DNA from 4 places in the Vibrio sp. C8 genome. Region 1 is predicted to be linked to each of the others. Evidence: predicted binding sites of a transcription regulator. Region 1 holds the regulator's gene; each other region holds the start of a gene.
The links. Region 1 encodes PurR, which represses purine synthesis genes. Its sites were predicted from a motif close to TNANGNAAACGTTTNCNTNA; they were not measured.
Positions count from the first base shown of each region.

Region 1 (4,963 bases):
CAATCACAGCGACCAAAATTAAACCCAGTATCAGTTTACGACTCATCTATTACTCCCAAATAGTCGGCTCATTATTATTAAATGTCCTTCATCTATGGTTTATAAGAAAGGGAAAGTCGATTTTTAATTTCAATCTGGACTCACCTTTTGTTAAAAACAGAAAGCTTCAGAAAAACAAAAAGCACTCGTAAAGAGTGCTTTTTAAGTAGGGTGAGTTTTTAACTCAAAGCTTCTGCATTAGCTCGTCACGACGAGATTGAGGAATCACCGACCAGTGTTTACCTTCAATTGCACCTTCTAATGCCCAAAGTAACTCTAAACCAACGGTGGTGGTGTGAGTTTCTTGTACAGCTCTGAACGCTGCGAGTGCGCCTTTTTGTTGAAGCATGTCAACAGAATCGATGCCTGCTTTTTTTAGCATACGTTCTGTTGCCAAACGCATGTTAGGTAGATCCTTAAGGCGATCGGGTTTCGCTTTCGCTTGAGTTTCACGTTCTTGTTTTGCTGCTTCTAAAGCTTGTTTCGCCTCATCAATAATCTGCTCTGGGGCTTCCCAAGCATTTTCAGGTAAAGCGAAATATTTTGTGACAACAGGGAAACCACGTTTTTTATAAACGTAAGGTTCATAACCTTGTTGTTGGAAATTTATTGAGGAGAGATCATCTGCGCGAATGTGCAGGCGGTCATTAACCACAAGAGCGAACATTGCGTCGTCGATGAAAATGCCGAACCCTCCGAACATAGAACGTGATTTCACACATCCTAGTTGCTCAAAAAGTCGCATTGAGTCTTTTAGTACTGGTTTATCCATGCTGTTAGTCTCGGTGTATTAACTAATACGCCACCAAATTCAGGTCCGAGAGAATAGCAAAAAATTACATGGAGTATGTCAATCAATAGTCAACTCATGTATAGATTTTTGCCATCGGCAACCCCGCTACCTACCAGTAATGATTGAACATTGTTTGGTTTAGGCCGGAGGCTTTGCGTCCCATCCTTTCAGAAGGTTTGCCCTGTGCGTGACACTACAGTGAAAATAATAATCAAAAACTTGAATTAGAATCACATTTATATGCACTAAATGTGATTCTAGTTCAAAAAATTAACCTTATGTTTGCTATTTTTATTACCAATAAAAAAATCTGCGAGAGATATCTCTTAAGCCCAAGGAAGTTCTAGGGCCATATTGAGAGTAACTTATTATTTTGTCAGATCTTTTACTGTATCGCGTTCAACAATTTCTGGATGCATTTCAAAGATACGACGTTCGTGTTCTTTGTCTTTAATGCGTTCTAGCAGGATTTCGAAGGCGTTTTTACCCACACGACGTTTCGGTTGGTGGATAGTTGTCAGTGGTGGAGAGAAGTACTCTGCTAACTCAATGTTGTCGTAGCCAATCACAGAGATATCATCCGGTACGCGTACCCCTTTCTGCTGCAAACGTGACATTAGACCCAGTGCCATTGTGTCGTTAAAGCAGAACACCGCGGTTGGCATCTTATCCATAGCAATGATCTTATCTGCGGCTAGAACCGCAGTGTCACATTCAAAGTTGCCTTCTAGAATCCAGTTGTCATTCACTTCTAAATTGGCTTCTGTCATCGCGCGACGGAAGCCAGCAATACGCTCCTGACAAGCCAGTTTGTTCAAATGACCGCTGAGACAAGCGATGTCTTTGTGGCCTCTGTCGATGAGGTACTTAGTTGCTAAGTAACCACCCAGTTCAGAGTTGTCGATAATCTTGTCAGCTTTAGACGCTTCAGGGCCCCAATCCATAATAACTTTTGGAATGTCAGCATGTGATTCAAGCATTTCTGACAGTTCTTGAGTTAAGTCAGAGCACATCACCAAAATGCCATCAACACGTTTTTCTGCCAGCATTCGAATGTAGTCTCTTTGCTTCTCGTAAATACCACCCGTGTTACACAGAATTAGCGTGTACCCTTGGCGGTAACAGTAGCTTTCTACACCGTCTATAACTTCAGAGAAGAATAGGTTGGTCGATTGTGTCACCAACATACCGATAGTACGTGTAGTGTTACATTTCAAACTACGTGCTACTGCACTTGGTGCGTAGTTTAGCTCTTTTACTGCTTCGAGAACTTTCTCTTGAGTTGCTTCAGCAACAAAGCGAGTTTTGTTTATTACGTGTGATACGGTTGTGGTTGATACGCCTGCTAAGCGAGCAACATCTTTAATCGTAGCCATAGATTTGTCCTGTTTTGACTGCTGATTTTAGCTAAATTTTATTAGGTCAAACAAACCCGATTACTGGCCAGATTCAGCAGCGGCGAAGTTGAATAGCTTCTAGCCTAAAGTCACTAAAACACAAAAACCGCTTTGAAACAGCGGTTTGCGTTTTAAATAATGATTCATCATATTTTGCTGTTGAGTTTAAACCGCAAACGGTTAGCTCGCAACGACAAATCATAGGCGCAAACTTAACTGTAGTCACAATTCATTGCCTAAATTGCGCTATTGATGAGAATCAGTTGCCAGTAAGGTATTGTAAATCGAGTTGCAAGAAAGCAACTAATAATACGGATATTGATGAATAAAACCCTAATTTATCCACACTTGAACAATGAAGAGAAAATTCCGGCACCCAACTCAGTAAATGATTACGGATATAGTCTGCTTGGAACTGAAGCGCTTTTTCCATATGCGGTTCTTTCTCTAATTCGTTTGAACGAATAATCAGGTGACCAAGAAAATCCAATTCGATAGAAAGATGGTCATAGGATTCATCTGGTTGCTTTTGTACGTGAACCCCATTTTGTTCCATGAGCTGAGCAATTGCTTGCTCTGGTGTCTCGCCAACATATTTAGATTTATCAAGATAGAGTGACGCATAGGGTAGTGCAGAGTTTTCATCACACTTTGAAAATAGATGAAAAAAGCTGTTGGCAATTTGAACTTGGGCATCCTGTTGCTTGAGAAGCCAGTCGAGGACAGAAATGAACTTTTGGCTAGGTGCTGCTAAATGCGCATTCTCACCAAGGCCTGCTAGGAAGTTATGAATTTCTGGTGAATCATACCGTTCTAAATCTTGTGAGGTGAGCTCATGAGTAAACAGCCCTGAAAGCCACCAGTAAATCTCAGCACGTTTGTCATTGAATGCTTTAATTTCTTTCATCGCTTAACTCCGATTCAGCCTTTTTCTAAGTCTAAGCAATAATTGCGCTTTATATGAAATTTACTGATTAAATTGTTCGAAGATTGTGCTTTGGATATAAATAAAAACCCGCGCTAGGCGGGTCTTAATTGGAGTGAATGATTGGTTATTGGTTCTGTGTTGCTGTTTCGTCATAACCGGCGACATAGTCACGAAGATTCTGCCAAAGTTGACCAAGAGTCTCATGCCAGAATCGCTCGGTTTGTTCCAGATAACGCGCTTTTGGCGTGTACTTTTCCCAAGGTTGGGCAATATTGACTTGCGCTAGGAAGTTAGTTGGTGCCGGTATTGGGTTTAAGCCAGCCGATTCAAATTCTTTAATTGCTCTTTCCATGTGGCTAGCCGAAGTAACCAATACGAGCTTTCTGTTTTGCACGAAAGCTGCGGCTTGTCTTGCTTCTTCCCATGTATCTTTTGCTGTTTCCAACAACACAATATCGGATTTTGCAATGCCAAGTGCCAAAGCAACACGTGCCAGCATACGAGCATGGCTAAATTCACTACCTTGTGCATAACCTGAAAGAATCAGCTTAGAGCCCGGATACATGCGAACAATGCGAATACCTTCAGCTAAACGCATTAGAGCGGTACGAGAAAGTTCGGATGTCGGCGGTATATCGTCGTCAACGACATGACCGTTGCCTAACACCATTACATAGTCAATTGCTCCTTCCACAGGAAGAAAAGCAGAGTATTGACGCTCCAGCGGCATCAATAAACGGGTTGATATTGGTTGGAACGAAATAAGGAAAAGACTGGTGAGTGAAAATAAAACAATGAGGCTGCCAGTCTTGCGCTTGGCAGTAAACATAATCAGCATTAAGCCGATGAATCCCACAATCAGCAGCGCTGGCAAGGGCATTAAAAAGGATGAAACAATCTTTTTCAGCTCAAACATAAACAAAATAGTCCGAAAAAACAGCACTTGATAATAAAAAGGGAGAAACCCTCTTTATTCCTGCTATTCCTATGACAAAATAGCAGCACGAATCCGTTATCATAACTCAAGCCGCCGTGACAGAAGATCGCAATTTCGACGATATTGCCCACAAATTTGCAAAAAACATCTATGGCTCTGACAAAGGTGAAATCCGCCAAGTCATTGTTTGGGAAGATCTCACACAGATGTTGACAAATTTTGACCAGTCAGAAACTCCATTGCATGTTCTTGACGCAGGAGGTGGACTCGCACAGATGTCACAGAAGGTCGCAAAGCTAGGGCACCGTGTCACCTTGTGTGATCTTTCTTCTGAAATGCTCAATCTTGCCAAACAGGATATTGCCAATCATGGTTTGCTTGATCAATATCATCTGGTTCATTCTCCTGTGCAAAATATTCAGGAGTATTTGAGTGAGCCGGTCGATGTACTGATGTTTCACGCCGTGATGGAATGGCTAGCAGACCCTAAATCTGCATTAGAAAACTTGTTAGATCAGGTTAAACCGGGTGGTATGGCGTCTGTCATGTTCTACAACTATCACGGGCTCGTATATAAGAATGCGGTTTGTGGCAATATTCCCCATGTATTAGAGGGTATGCCGCATAGAAAACGATTCAAGCTCCAACCTCAAACCGGATTACTTCCTACGGAAGTGTACCAATGGATAGAGGACGCAGGGTTTGAGATACAAGGAAAATCGGGTATTCGCTGTTTCAGTGATTATATTGGCAACGTGAAAAACATGGGCGAATACCAATACGATGATGTATTGGCTTTAGAACGCAAATTTTGTCGTCAGGAGCCATACCTCTCATTAGGCCGATACATACATGTATGGGCTAAGAAA
Region 1 is NZ_JBPAOE010000011.1:379,804-384,766, forward strand. It holds gene ACRQQK_RS07755 (TVP38/TMEM64 family protein) at 1-46, opposite strand, end outside; gene ACRQQK_RS07760 (TfoX/Sxy family DNA transformation protein) at 224-811, opposite strand; cyclic di-GMP riboswitch class I at 925-1,023, opposite strand; gene purR (HTH-type transcriptional repressor PurR) at 1,201-2,208, opposite strand; gene torD (molecular chaperone TorD) at 2,489-3,136, opposite strand; gene elyC (envelope biogenesis factor ElyC) at 3,282-4,100, opposite strand; gene cmoM (tRNA uridine 5-oxyacetic acid(34) methyltransferase CmoM) at 4,190-4,963, shown strand, end outside.

Region 2 (4,963 bases), on a different contig from region 1:
AACGCCGCGAAATCCACGACCCGATACTCTCCTTCCAACTTTCCAACGACTTTGACGTAAAACGTATCATGCGTCATTACCTACCAGAAGATGACAGTTCGCGTGGTTACGCCACTTTGTTGGAATGGGATAACTTCTTTTATGAAGACGATATTATCTCCATTCACGACATTGAAAAAACGTTGGTCAGAATCGGTATCGTACAATGGCAGATGCGGGCCGTGACCAGCGCGGAAGACTTGATGGATCAGGCTGAATTCTTTGTCGATTCACTCTCCAATTACAAAGCTGATTTCGCCCTCTTCCCTGAATTTTTCAACGCCCCATTAATGGGACTTAAAAACGATCAAAATACGGTAGAGGCGATTCGTTTTCTTGCGTCATTCAGTGAAGAAATTAAACTGCGTTTTTCTGAGTTGGCCGTTACTTACAACATCAACATCATTGCGGGCAGTATGCCTGTGTTGGAAGATGGCATTCTCTACAACGTGGCATATTTGCTTCATCGCGACGGAACCATTGATGAACAGAGTAAAATCCACATCACTCCGCATGAAAAGCGAGATTGGGTTATCGACGGTGGTGACAAAGTGCAGGTGTTTGAAACCGACGCAGGACGTGTTGGCATTCTGATTTGTTACGACAGCGAGTTTCCTGAACTGGGCAGAATGATGGCAGAACAAGATGTGCAAATTATCTTTGTTCCCTTCTGGACTGATACCAAAAACGGCTATCAACGGGTTCGTCTGTGCTCACAAGCTAGGGCAATAGAGAATGAGTGCTACGTGGCCATTGGAGGAAGTGTCGGTAACTTACCACGCGTGGATAACGTCGATATTCAATACGCACAATCTGCAGTATTTTCTCCATCTGACGTCTATTTCCCTCACGATGCGACAATCACGGAAGCCAGCCCCAATACCGAGATGATCATCTTTGCTGATGTCGATTTAGATAAGCTTAAGCAGCTGAATACCGAAGGTTCGGTTACTAATCTTCGCCATCGCAGAATGGATCTCTACGGCGGATTCACACAACCCAAGTCCTAGTCAGTGAATACTGCTCATTAGAACTTCGAAGCGCACAGTAACTACTGTGCGTTTTTTTGCTGTGCGTTTTTGTTTGAATCTCAATTTAAGCCTAATTTTTCTGCGAACCACATCAAACAAATATTGATCGTCATACGCTCTACGCTTATTGTTGTTCTCCTACTTTCAAGATATGGATATCTCTATGAATACCGCGTTGTTAGGAATGTTTATTCCTACTTTTTTCTTCGTTTCTATCACCCCGGGTATGTGTATGACACTTGCACTCACTTTGGGTATGACCATCGGTTACAAGCGTACGCTTTGGATGATGGCAGGAGAATTGGTAGGGGTAGCTGTTGTCGCGGTTTCAGCGGTTGTGGGTATTGCAGCGGTCATGCTTACCTACCCTTGGCTATTCACCGTCTTCAAATCTATCGGTGCTTGCTATCTTTTTTACCTCGGCGTGCAAATGTGGCTTTCAAGAGGCAAACTTGCATTAAATGTTGATAGTGAAGAATCATACAAAGGCAGCAACTGGGAACTAACCGCTCAAGGTTTTATTACCGCTATTGCTAACCCTAAGGGGTGGGCTTTTATGATCTCTTTGTTACCACCATTTATCGACCAATCCATCAGTCTGACGCCGCAACTCATTTTTCTGGTATCCATTATTCTTGTGTCCGAGTTTGTGTGTATGACGCTATACGCAACTGGCGGTAAAGGCCTGAAACGCGCACTTGGAAAAACTCAAAACGTGAAGCTAATGAACCGTATTTCGGGAACGTTGATGATGGGTGTCGGTATATGGCTATTTTTGAGTTAGATCGTTTAAATACGGGAGTCAGAAAACTTTCTGAATCGCGAGCGGTGATCGTGTTTTTCTTCCTGCTGCCACCGCTTTTCTGGGCGGGCAATTTTATTGTCGGTCGTGCGGTTCGCGATGAAATTCCGCCAGTAACCCTTTCATTCAGCCGTTGGGTTCTGGCAAGCATCTTATTGCTGCCTTTTTCTTATAAATTCATTCTTAAAGAATGGAAGCTCTACATCGAGCAGTGGCGTTTAACACTAGTCACTTCAATTACAGGCTTTGCCGCGTTTAACTCTTTTATCTATCTTGGTTTGCAATCGACACCAGCAACCAATGGCACCTTATTGAACGCCTTTATTCCTATTCTGATAAGCATCTTTGGCGCTCTTTTTTTTGGCCTCGCGATAACTTGGCGACTGTGTCTAGGGATTACTCTTTCCCTATGCGGCATACTGACGATCGTCAGTGCTGGCGACTGGAACAACCTTCTCGCACTCAACATCAACCATGGTGACTTTATTATCTTCTTAGCTATGGTTTGTTGGGCGATATACACCATCGGTCTTAAACAATTACCTCCGACCATCAATCGACTCGGTTTGATGTCAGTGCAAATGATATTGGCGATACTGGCTCTGCTGCCGTTTTATCTATGGGAAGTGTTTTCAGGCCAATATCCGATTTGGAATGCCCACTCCATTATGAGTTTGCTTTATATCGGCATTTTCCCTTCTATAGGTGCTTTCTTGCTTTACATGCAATGCGTGAAACTGCTTGGCCCAGCAAAAGCCAGCCTTTCCGTTCACTTGATTCCAGTGTTTGGCGCTATGCTCTCTGCCCTATTTCTTGGTGAATATGTGCAGCTGTACCATCTTTGGGGAATGATGTTGATCTTTTTAGGCATCACTCTTAGCTGAATAATGACAAAGAGAAATGATGATGAAGAGATAAGAAATGGAGCGCAGAAATGAAAAAGGCTCCAGCAATGTTTAGTTGCTAGAGCCTAGAATAATGGCACGCCCTACAGGATTCGAACCTGTGACCACCTGCTTAGAAGGCAGGTGCTCTATCCAGCTGAGCTAAGGGCGCGCTACAGGGAAAGGATTATACGAGTTAAAGATGGTAAATCAACGGCTTTATCTTAGTTTCTGATTTAAATGCCTAAAAATTTACCACTCGACGGACAAGCGCCGAAAAACACAACAAAGCAAACGTTTGCTTATAGATGTTCATCAAAATTTCTGCGACAATGCGCGCAAAAATTTTCGCTCTAAATGTGAAGGAAAGTCATGACTGCTCAAAATATTGATGGAACACTTATTTCTAAAACCGTGCGTTCTGAAGTTGCAGCACGAGTAAAAGCTAGAACAGAAGCTGGATTACGTGCTCCGGGACTAGCAGTAGTGCTTGTGGGTGAAGACCCTGCATCACAAGTTTATGTTGGCAGTAAGCGACGCGCTTGTGAGGAAGTGGGCTTTGTTTCTAAGTCTTACGACTTACCTGCAACGGCTTCAGAAACAGAATTATTGGATTTGGTTGACGAGCTTAACCAAGACCCAGAGATCGATGGCATTCTTGTTCAACTTCCTCTGCCCGCTGGCATCGATTCAACCCACGTACTAGAGCGTATTCACCCAGAAAAAGACGTGGATGGTTTCCACCCATACAACGTTGGACGTTTGGCTCAACGCATTCCAAAACTGCGTTCATGTACACCAAAGGGTATCATCACCCTTTTAGACCGTTACAACATCCCTATGCGCGGTAAACATGCCGTTGTTGTTGGCGCATCAAACATCGTTGGCCGCCCAATGACACTGGAGCTGTTACTTGCAGGTTGTACAACAACGACCTGTCACCGATTCACCAAAGATCTTGAAGGTCATGTTCGCCAAGCGGATATCTTAGTTGTCGCGGTAGGTAAACCAAACTTCATTCCGGGCGCTTGGATCAAAGAAGGTGCAGTAGTGGTCGATGTCGGTATCAACCGTCTAGAGAGTGGCAAACTGGTAGGCGACGTTGAGTACGACGTGGCACGCAGCAATGCAAGCTTCATTACACCAGTACCGGGTGGCGTAGGCCCAATGACGGTAGCAAGTTTGATTGAGAATACTATGATTGCGTGTGAACAATTCCACACCAAGAAATAAGTGATCACGTTGAACTAAAAAGGGCTCTAAGAGCCCTTTTCTATTTTCAATGTATGTCATCGATTAAGACTAGTAGACGATTCTATCCGCCAAATGACTTACCGCTAACGCAAAGTAGTATGAGCGGTTCCATTTCATCAGCACATTGTAGTTGTTGTAAACCAGATACGTACGACCGTCTTCGTCATCAGGCATAATCAGCCACGCTTTAATATCATCGCTGAGGGCTGGAAGCGGCTTGCCATCATAACGAGTAATACCCAGCTCGTTCCACTCACGTAAGTATTTGCCTTTCTCTGGCTGACGGCCTTCGAGGTTTTTATCTAAACCATGAGGCACTTTGACTTGGCGACCCCAAGTGTATTTGTCATCCCAGCCTGACTGGCTTAGATAATTCGCCGTTGAAGCAAACACATCTGACTTACTGCCCCAAATATCTTTCTTACCATCACTGTTGCCATCGGCAGCAAAGGATAAGAATGAACTTGGCATAAACTGGCATTGCCCCATCGCGCCAGCCCAAGAGCCTTTCATAGCATCAGGTTTAATGTGACCTTGCTGAAGAATTTGCAGCGCTGCCATGGTCTCTTTTCGGAAGAACTCTTCGCGTCGCCCTTCGTAGGCCATAGTTGATAAAGCATCAATAACGCTAAAGCGCCCCATATTGGCACCGAAATTACTTTCCACACCCCACAAGGCAACAATGAAACGAGGCTGAACTCCGTATTGTTCACCAATGCGGCTCAACTCTTTGTAATGTTTTTCATACAAGGCTCGAGCTTGTTTTACTTTCCAATCCGGCACAGCACTTGGAATATATTCATCCAGCGTTTTCTTTTTCTCTGGCTGATTACGGTCAGCAACAACTGCACGAGGCTTGTATTCTACGTTGGTAAAAGCAGACTGAAGAATCTGCTCTGAAATACCTTCTTCGCGGGCTTGTTGTTTCAGTCCTTCAACATACTGTTCGAAAC
Region 2 is NZ_JBPAOE010000006.1:26,031-30,993, reverse strand. It holds gene ACRQQK_RS03770 (bifunctional GNAT family N-acetyltransferase/carbon-nitrogen hydrolase family protein) at 1-1,049, shown strand, start outside; gene ACRQQK_RS03765 (LysE family translocator) at 1,234-1,854, shown strand; gene ACRQQK_RS03760 (DMT family transporter) at 1,836-2,756, shown strand; tRNA gene ACRQQK_RS03755 (tRNA-Arg) at 2,852-2,928, opposite strand; gene folD (bifunctional methylenetetrahydrofolate dehydrogenase/methenyltetrahydrofolate cyclohydrolase FolD) at 3,129-3,989, shown strand; gene ACRQQK_RS03745 (lytic murein transglycosylase) at 4,059-4,963, opposite strand, start outside.
Region 2: a site for PurR is predicted at 3,043-3,062, ahead of folD (bifunctional methylenetetrahydrofolate dehydrogenase/methenyltetrahydrofolate cyclohydrolase FolD). Genes of this name have one in related genera too.

Region 3 (4,963 bases), on a different contig from region 1:
AGGACGTGGCTAGCTCTGAAGGCGGATACGAAGTTCAAATCGAAGTTGAACTGCACAAAGGCAAAGCAAATGCGTTTGGTAACCCCATTGCAATTAAGCGTGCTATAAGCAACCTTGTGGTGAATGCAGTTCGTTACGGCAATGGTTGGGTGAGAGTGAGCTCGGGGGTTACTGCGGACAACAGTATGGTGTGGGTGTGCGTCGAGGACAATGGTCCCGGTATTGAACCAAGTCAGGTCAATAAGGTGTTTGAACCTTTTACTCGTGGTGATACCGCTCGAGGTAGTGAAGGCACTGGTTTGGGGTTAGCCATTGTTAAACGTATTATCAGTCAGCACAGTGGCTCAGTTGCAGTGAGTAATCGCAGTGAAGGCGGCTTACGCGCTCAGATCAGTTTTCCAACTAAGTAACGAATTAACTGAATATGAAAGAAAAAGGCTCGCATGAACACGAGCCTTTCTCTTTTTTCAAGATTACAGACTACTAATCTAAAGCTTGTTCTAGCTCTTGTTCTGGCTGCTCTTTTCTTGCTTGTTTCGTTTCTGGCAGCAGAAGATTCAACAGAATTGCTGTGATACCGCCAGCGGCAACACCTGTCGAGAAAATGCTTTTCACAAAATCAGGCATAAATTGCAGAATTTCTGGCTTCTGAGCAATGCCAAGCCCCATAGAAAATGACAGAGCCATGATCAGAATGGCTCGGCGATCTAAATCTACACGAGCGATGATGCGAATACCCGCAGCTGCGATAGTACCGAACATCACGATGGTTGCTCCGCCTAATACCGGTTCTGGAATCAGCTGTACAAAGCTCGCCACACCTGGGAACAAACCTAACAGCACTAACATACCAGCAATAAAGTACCCTACGTAACGGCTAGCTACGCCAGTCAGTAGAATCACACCATTGTTCTGACTAAAGGTTGAGTTCGGGAAGCTGTTGAAGACCGCAGCAATTGCAGAGTTGAGACCATCTGCCAATACGCCACCTTTGATACGCTTCATGTAAACCGGACCTTTCACTGGTTCACCAGAAACTTCAGATGTAGCGGTAATATCACCGATCGCTTCCAATGCCGTGATTAGGAAAATCAGCATCAATGGAATAAACAGCGACCAGTCGAAACTTAAGCCATATTGCATTGGTACAGGCAGAGCGATAAGTGCTGTTTCACTGACTTTGCTGGCATCGACCATACCCATGAAATAAGCCAATGCTAGGCCAACAATCATCGCAATCACAATAGACGCTACGCGAATGTATGGGTTGCGAGCGCGGTTAAGCAGAACGATGATTGCAAGAACCGTTCCCGCTAGTGCAAGCTTATCTAGGCTACCAAAAGTGCCGTCACCCATCGCTGCGTAACCACCACCCATTGAGACTAAGCCTACTTGAATCAGAGTCAAACCGATCAATGTAACCACAATGCCTGATACCAGCGGAGTGATAACGCGCTGAGCGAATTCCAATACACGAGAAAGCAGAATTTCAGCAGAGGAAGCAACAAGGATGGTACCGAAAATAGCGGCCATCATAGTTTGAATATCTGCGCCGCCAGCTTTAAGCGCTAAGCCTGCACCAATGATTGGACCTAAGAAGTTAAAGCTGGTGCCTTGAATGGATAACAAGCCAGAGCCGATAGGACCAATGGTTCGAATTTGAATGAAAGAAGATACACCTGAGGCAAACAGTGACATGCTGATGATGGTGTTAGTTTCTGCAGCAGGCACGCCCAAACTTTGGCAAATAATAAGGGATGGCGTGATAACAGCTACAAACATAGCGAGCAGGTGCTGAAGAGCAGCGAATAAAGTGTGTGGCAAAGGTGGTCTGTCATTGAGTTGATAGACAAGATCGGACTTACGAGCCGCGTTTTCGGTTGTCATTTTTATTTTCCTAATTGAGTCGTACACAAAAATGCGCTGAATGGGCATTGCTTGTGGAGCAGAATGGTTGTCTGTGATTGCTGTTAATCAGATTCCGCTCTGGAAATTAGTCTTAAAAAATATAAGGCTAAATTTTGCGGCGATTATAGAGTAATTAATGCAAAAGGCAAACGTTTGCTTTAAGTTGGTGCAAAGGAAAATATAACGAATCAATTCAAGGTTTAAGCTTTCGCGTAAACGTCTCGTTCGCCAAGCCAACGATCAATAATCGCGGTTGCATTTTTCGGGTAGTTATCGTGAATATGACGAGCTATGCGTTGAACTTCAGGAATTAAGCGTTGATCTCGCACTAAGTCTGCAATTTTGAAGTCCGCCAAACCAGTTTGCTTGGTACCGAGTAGCTCTCCGGGACCACGAATTTCCAAATCTCGTTGCGCGATAACAAATCCATCGTTACTTTCGCGTAGCACTCCTAAGCGTTTTTGCGCTGTTTTTGAAAGCGGCGCGTGGTACAGAAGTACACAATGACTGGCAACAGAGCCTCGGCCAACACGACCACGCAGCTGATGGAGCTGGGCTAAACCAAGTCTCTCTGGGTTTTCGATGATCATCAAGCTTGAATTGGGAACATCGACACCCACTTCAATAACTGTGGTGGCGACTAGAAGATGTAGCTCATTATTTTTGAATGCCTGCATGACTTGTTGTTTCTCGGCCGGTTTCATTCTGCCGTGAACTAAACCGATTTTGACATCAGGCAGTTTGCGTTGCAGTTCTTCCGCAGTGTCTGCTGCGGCTTGCGCTTCCAAGACTTCTGATTCATCAATCAGAGTACATACCCAATAAGCTTGCTTGCCCTCATTCAGACAAGCATTACGCACGCGCTCAACGATGTCATCGCGTTTGGTATCCGGAATTGCGACGGTTTGAATTGGCGTTCTGCCCGGTGGTAATTCATCGATAATTGAGGTTTCCAAATCCGCATACGCAGTCATCGCCAGCGTTCGAGGAATAGGGGTTGCTGTCATGATCAATTGATGCGGATACGCACCTTGCTTGGCGCCTTTTTCGCGTAGTTCCAAACGCTGGTGGACACCAAAACGGTGTTGTTCATCAATGATGACTAAGGCTAAATGATCGAATACCACGTGTTCTTGAAACAGTGCGTGAGTACCCACTACCATTTTTACTTCGCCACTGGCAATACGCGCGAGCTCGGTTTCCTTGGCTTTGCCTTTGAGTTTGCCCGCTAACCAGCCAACCTTGATACCCATTGCTTCAAACCACTGGCTGAAGTTAATGGAGTGCTGTTCTGCTAACAATTCTGTTGGTGCCATCAAGGCAACTTGGTAGCCATTTTCAATCGCTCTGGCTGCTGCCAGTGCCGCAACCAGTGTTTTACCTGAACCTACATCCCCTTGGACTAAACGCATCATAGGGTGAGGTTTCGCAAGATCAGCTTCGATTTCGTTAACCACGCGAGTTTGGGCATTGGTTGGTGAAAAAGGTAATTGAGCCAACAATTGATTTTTCAGCGTGTCTGAGGCTTTAAGAGGAAGGGCAACATCTTGCTGTCCTTTACTGCGAACCGCTAGCATTGAAAGGTTCTGTGCTAGTAGTTCTTCCATAATTAAACGGATTTGCGCTGGATGGCGACCATCATCAAACAAGCTTAAATCAATATCAGATGGTGGGCGATGAATGGTATGCAGCGCCTGAGACAGGGTGATTTGATGATCGTATAAACCGGATGGAAGCAGTTCTTGCACTGCTGCTTTATCAAGTAGAGATAGCGCCTGATCAGTCAGGCTACGTAGAGTGAGCTGACGCAGACCTTCAGTGGTTGGGTAGACTGGCGTCAGGTTTGCTTCAACATCGGGTTTTTGCTCTGGGAAATAGAACTTGTATTCAGGGTGGATGATTTCCAACCCTGTATTGCCACGCTTAATTTCGCCGTAAGCGTGTACTAACTTACCTTCGGTAAAGTTGTTTTTAATCCCTGCGGTAAAGTTGAAGAAGCGCAGAGTCAACGTGCCGTTTCCGTCGCTGATTTTTACTGTCAGCATTTTACGACGGCCAAAGGTAATATCGACCGCCATCACTTTACCTTGCACCGCCGCCCAAAGGCCAGGATGCAGCTTTACAATCGGGTAGATTCGAGTGCGGTCTTCATAACGCAACGGCAGGTGGAACAGCAAATCCTGTACGGTTATAAGCCCAACTTTCTCCAGTTTTTCGGCCACTTTTGCACCCACTCCGGAAAGTGAGGTTAATGGAATTGCTGATAAAAGCTGAGACATAATCAACCATTTAGCTGTTTGAAATAAGGGTTATTCAAACATTAAGCTGTGTTTTTGTACAGGGGAATTATTTGCTCTGCATCGCTTTCCACCAAGATTCATCCGCCACAATTTGGCCTTCATCATCCAGAGGTGGGTAAGGAAGCTTCTTGCGTTTAGCCACTTTGGCTAATACAGGATGACCACGTTCAAACAGAATTCGGTGAATGGTTTCTTCAGGAAGCGGGCTTTTTTCTTGCTGATACATGCCCGCTGCTTGGCGTTGACGTTGTGCTTCATACAGAATCAGTGCGCTAGCAACAGAAACGTTGAGTGATTGCACCATTCCGACCATAGGGATAACGATGTCTTGATCGGCCAGCTCAAGAGCTTGCTTTGAGATGCCAACTTTTTCGCTACCCACGATAATTGCTGTCGGTTTGGTGTAGTCGATTTCACGAAAATCCACCGCAGTTTCTGAAAGGTTGGTCACTAATACCTGCATGTTCTGCGCTTTTAGTGCTTTTACCGCATCTTGAATATTGTCGTGAGTGTCCACTTCGACCCAGTTACGAGCGCCAGCTGAGGTATGTCCAAGTGTTCGCATTTGCTTACTCGGCCAAACCGCATGGATTTTGTGTAATCCAATTGCATCCGCAGTACGAATGACCGCAGAGACGTTATTCGGCTTGTGTACTTCTTCTAAACATACTGTCAGATCAGGTTGGCGTGCTTTCAGCACCTCTTGAATTCGAGTGTAACGTTCTAAGTTCATAATAAATTTTCTATGCTTTATA
Region 3 is NZ_JBPAOE010000033.1:214,215-219,177, reverse strand. It holds gene envZ (two-component system sensor histidine kinase EnvZ) at 1-410, shown strand, start outside; gene ACRQQK_RS15265 (uracil-xanthine permease family protein) at 484-1,887, opposite strand; gene recG (ATP-dependent DNA helicase RecG) at 2,109-4,187, opposite strand; gene trmH (tRNA (guanosine(18)-2'-O)-methyltransferase TrmH) at 4,255-4,941, opposite strand.
Region 3: a site for PurR is predicted at 2,050-2,069, ahead of ACRQQK_RS15265 (uracil-xanthine permease family protein). Genes of this name have one in related genera too.

Region 4 (4,963 bases), on a different contig from region 1:
AGCAATCGCTTCGTCACTCTCAGGACAAGTCGCATTAAGTAGTGATTTGTTAATGATTTGGTCCATGTTTGTGTCTCTTTTGTAGTCTGTTGTATGCATAGTAGTCTCAAAACTCAGCGTCATCTAAGTACCAGTTGTGTCAAAACTTTGGTACCAGCGAAGAAGTCGGTGCTGGTACCATAACAACTTCACCTCTGGCACTGTCGCATTCGAAATCCGTTCTTCATATTTAACCAAGAAATAAATCGCTAACAAAAGTGTAACAATGTGAGAAAGAGGAATTTCTTATGCTAGGAATGAAAGGAAACAAATTTACCAAAGCAGTATTGGCTGCAGCTATTGGTGTCAGTGCTTTGGTTACTTCAACAGCTAGCATGGCTGCTGAATATAATTGGCGCTTTGCTAACCTTTATGGCCGTGGTACCGCATTTGGTGAGGTTTATGAAGACTTGGCTAAAAATATTGAAACCATGTCAAATGGTCGAATTGCCGTTCAGGTGCTTTATTCTGGAGAGGGAGTAGGAACCAGTGGCATTCTAAGCGCGGTGAAGTCGGGGCTTATTACGATGGGAGCACCATTTCAACCCATGCATGCTGGAGAGTTTCCTGCTGGTGTTGTAGAAGTTGGCTTACCTGGTGGTACTTCTGATGTGGCCGAACTAACAACACTGTTTCATGATAAAGGCTTCGGTAAAGTGATGGAGGAAGCATACGCTTCACAAGGTTTAACATGGTTAGACCCTTACATTCAGCCTCCTGTTTATATCATCACTAAAGAACCGATCAATTCACTTGAAGATTTTAAGGGTTTAAAAATTCGTGCGCCGGGTGCTTATGGCAAATTCTTGCGTAATCTTGGCGCATCGCCTGTGTCTCTTGCATGGAGTGAAATCTACACTTCATTAGCTACAGGTGTTATCGATGGTTCTATCGGTTCAAACATGATTGATCACCGCGACGGTAACCATGTAGAAGTCGCGAAATATATGTACCCAGTACCACTAGCTGGTGCTCAGGTTCTACCTATTGTGGTCAATCAAAAAGAGTGGAAGAAACTTCCAGCTGATTTACAAGCGATTGTGAAAGCAGCAACAGCTGTACATGCTCAAGAGCAAATGTCGAAATCTAAACTGTGGGAATCTAAAGCGGTTGCTGAAATGGAAGCAAAAGGTTTGAAATGGAGTCCTAAACCGTCAGATGAAGACGTTGCTGCTTGGAAAAATGCAGGTCTGACATTAGCAAAAGAGTATGCAGGTGAAGATAAATACTCAAAACAACTTGTTGAGATTTTAGAACAAGAGTAATGGATTCAATCAGGTGGACTTCGAGAGGGGTTCACCTGTTTTTTTAGGGATAAATTGTATGATGGAAGTCCTCTTACTGAAGTATTGTCAGTTCATAAAGTACATTGTCGGCTTAATTGGACGCTCGGTCTCTTATTTACTTCCTGTGTTAGCGGCGATTGTTTTTTACGAAGTATTTGCCCGCTACATCTTAGGTAAACCGACAATCTGGAGCTATGACACGTCATTGTTCTTATTTGGATATATTTCTGCGTTAGGTGGAGCATACGCTCAACAGAAAGAAGCGCATATCAACGTGGATATCTTTCACGCTAAAGTCTCTGAAAAAACGCGTCGTATTTTTGATCTGTTTACCGGAGTGATTGCGATCGGTTTTTTGACTGTCATGGCAAAAGTATGTCTTGAGATGTTTTTTGAGAGTTTGCAATTCGGCTATAAAACACAGAGTGAATGGGCGCCAGCAATGCATCATTTCTGGTTGATGATTAGCGTTTCATCTGTGATTTTTATTCTCCAGTATTCAACAGAGTTAATTTCTAACTTGTTCTTTTTGATCAAAGGCCGCGAACTGAATGGTGAAGTTCACCAACATATAGCGTTGGAAGAGCAGCCTTTTAAGGTTGATAGCGACCAATTGAATTCCGTTTTTGACAAGGAGAGCACAAATGGGAATTGAGATGTTAACCCTAGTCCTTTTGGGCTGTATTTTAGCTGCATTTGCTCTCGGAGCTCAGGTCGGTCTAGCTCTAGGCGGGATCGCTATGGGTGTCGGCTACTTAGTTTGGGGGGAGGCACTTTTTAATATTATTCCGACGACGGTTGAGAGTACCTTTTTTAACTTCATACTTCTTGCTATCCCTCTCTATATCTATATGGGACAAATCCTAACTCGTTCGGGAATTGGCGACGCAATGTTTAATGCCAGCCAACTGATGATCGGCCGTGTGCGAGGTTCTCTTGCAATTAGTGTTATTGGTGTGTGCTCAATGATCGGCGCTATGGTCGGAATTATTGGCGCGGGCATTATGACGTCCAGTAGTATTGCTTTAAAACCTATGCTTGACCGCGGTTATGATAAAAAACTGGCTCTCGGTGTCATTATGGCTGGTGGTTCTTTGGGCATATTGATTCCCCCAAGTATTCCAATGATTATGTTTGCCTCGGCGACTCAAAACTCAGTGGGGAAAATGTTTCTTGGCGCTATGGTGCCTGCATTAATTACGATTGTTTTATTGATTACGTATGTCGTAATCAGCTGTAAAATTAAGCCGGAACGTGCCCCATTTGATTCTGACAACGACATTGAAATTCCAAAAGGCTATCAGTTATTTAAAACCATTCGTGATGGGGCTTCTTCGTTTGCTCTGATTGTTGTGGTTTTGGGAAGTATTATTGCAGGCATTGCAACACCCACCGAGTCCGGTGCGTTAGGCGTGGCTGGTGCCATTCTGCTATCTATACTGTTTAAGCGTTTTAAACCTGAAATTCTAATGAAATCAGGTATGCAAACTGCGATGTTAGTCAGCGTTGCTATGTGGATAATATTAGGCGCTTCTGTATTCAGTAATTTCCATTTACTGATGGGAATACAGGGAATGGTGTCAGGGTTTACTCGTAATCTTGATTTACCACCCATCGTTATCATTATGATGTTTCAAGTTATCATGTTGCTTTTAGGGTTCATTATCGATGAGTTCATCATTGTACTGATGTGTGCACCTATATTCACACCAGTAGCCGTTGCTCTTGGCTATGATCCTATTTGGTTTGGCGTATTGATGATTTTAAATATTGTCATTGCTGTGCAGACTCCACCTTATGGCTTTGCTCTGTTCTATTTGAAAGGGATAGCACCAAAAGGCGTAACAATGATGGATCTGTATAAGTCAGTTACGCCGTTTATATTGGTTCAATTGTTGGTGCTTATCATCTGTATGGTATTTCCAGACATCGTCACTTGGCTACCTAATAAAGTGATGGCTTGATAACTCCACATTAATCTAGTTTTCATGCTCTACCTAAGATGAATATTCAAAGGTAGAGCATTTGCAAAAACGCTACTTTATATCCATGAAAACAGTGTTCATGAGTAAAATAGCCCACCCATCTATGATTTTACTTGCATAATCTTTCATCAGTTGTTTTGAAATCAAAATAAATTCGGTCTGGAATTTGTGATCTGATGTCTTTATAATCTGCGCCCAATCGTTTACGCAACCGTTTACTTTTTACCTTTATTAGGACTCGATCATGCTGGAAAGGCTATTTAAACTCAGTGAAAACCGCACAAACGTGCGTACTGAGACCATTGCAGGGGTAACTACGTTCCTGACAATGGCTTACATTATTTTTGTGAACCCTGCCATTTTATCTTCAACAGGTATGGATAAGGGCGCAGTTTTTGTAGCGACCTGTTTAGCTGCGGCTATTGGCTGTTTCATTATGGGCTTAGTTGCTAACTACCCAATTGCGCAAGCTCCAGGTATGGGTTTGAACGCATTCTTTACCTATTCCGTTGTTCTCGGTATGGGTTATACATGGCAAGTGGCTCTAGCAGCAGTATTCTGCTCTGGTGTACTTTTCATTATTTTGAGCCTATTTAAGATTCGTGAGTGGATCATCAACTCAATTCCAATGGCTCTGAGAACGGGTATATCTGCGGGTATCGGTTTGTTTCTTGCTTTTATTGCACTACAAAATGCAAAAATCGTAGTAGACAACCCAGCGACACTTGTCTCTGTTGGCGATTTCACTAGTCTTTCTCCAGTATTGGCTGCAGTAAGCTTCTTCCTGACTATCGGTCTGGTTAACCGTGGCGTAAAAGGCGCGGTAATGATTGCAATTCTACTTACTACAGGTTTAGGTTTGATTTTTGGTGATGTTCAATGGCATGGCGTTATGTCTACCCCACCAAGTATTGCTCCTACTTTCCTACAATTAGATTTCTCCGGTGTATTTGAAATCGGTATGATTTCAGTCATTTTTGCATTCTTGTTTGTTGACCTGTTTGATACGGCAGGTACATTGGTGGGCGTTGCTACTAAAGCAAACCTTATCGGTAAAGATGGCAAGATTCCTCGCTTAAACAAAGCATTGCTAGCAGACTCAACAGCAACGTCTATTGGTGCACTACTGGGTACTTCGAACACGACTTCTTATGTAGAGAGTACAGCGGGTGTGGCAGAAGGTGGACGTACAGGTTTAACTGCAGTTGTGGTTGGCATTTTGTTCCTTCTTGCATTATTCTTCTCGCCATTAGCAGGGATGATTCCAGCTTATGCAACAGCGGGCGCTTTGTTCTACGTTGCTATCTTGATGATGTCTGGACTTATAAGTGTTGATTGGCGTGATTTATCAGAAGCAGCACCTGTTGTTGTGACCTGTTTATTAATGCCTCTGACTTACTCAATTGCTGAAGGCATTGTACTTGGTTTCATCTCTTACACAGCGATCAAGGTATTGAGCGGTAAAGGCCGTGAGATTTCAGTTAGCGTTTGGTTTATGACAGCTATTTTCCTAGCTAAATTGATTTTCGCTTAAGTATTTAATAGGCGCAGTGAACTACACTGCGCTTCACATGTTTTAATTTAGGTTTATTACAATGAGCAAAAAATTCGTTATCACTTGGGACAATATGCAGAACTATTGTCGTGAACTCG
Region 4 is NZ_JBPAOE010000005.1:68,259-73,221, reverse strand. It holds gene ACRQQK_RS03355 (NAD-dependent succinate-semialdehyde dehydrogenase) at 1-66, opposite strand, end outside; gene ACRQQK_RS03350 (TRAP transporter substrate-binding protein) at 288-1,304, shown strand; gene ACRQQK_RS03345 (TRAP transporter small permease subunit) at 1,363-1,980, shown strand; gene ACRQQK_RS03340 (TRAP transporter large permease) at 1,970-3,289, shown strand; gene ACRQQK_RS03335 (NCS2 family permease) at 3,555-4,844, shown strand; gene gpt (xanthine phosphoribosyltransferase) at 4,906-4,963, shown strand, end outside.
Region 4: a site for PurR is predicted at 3,514-3,533, ahead of ACRQQK_RS03335 (NCS2 family permease). Genes of this name have one in related genera too.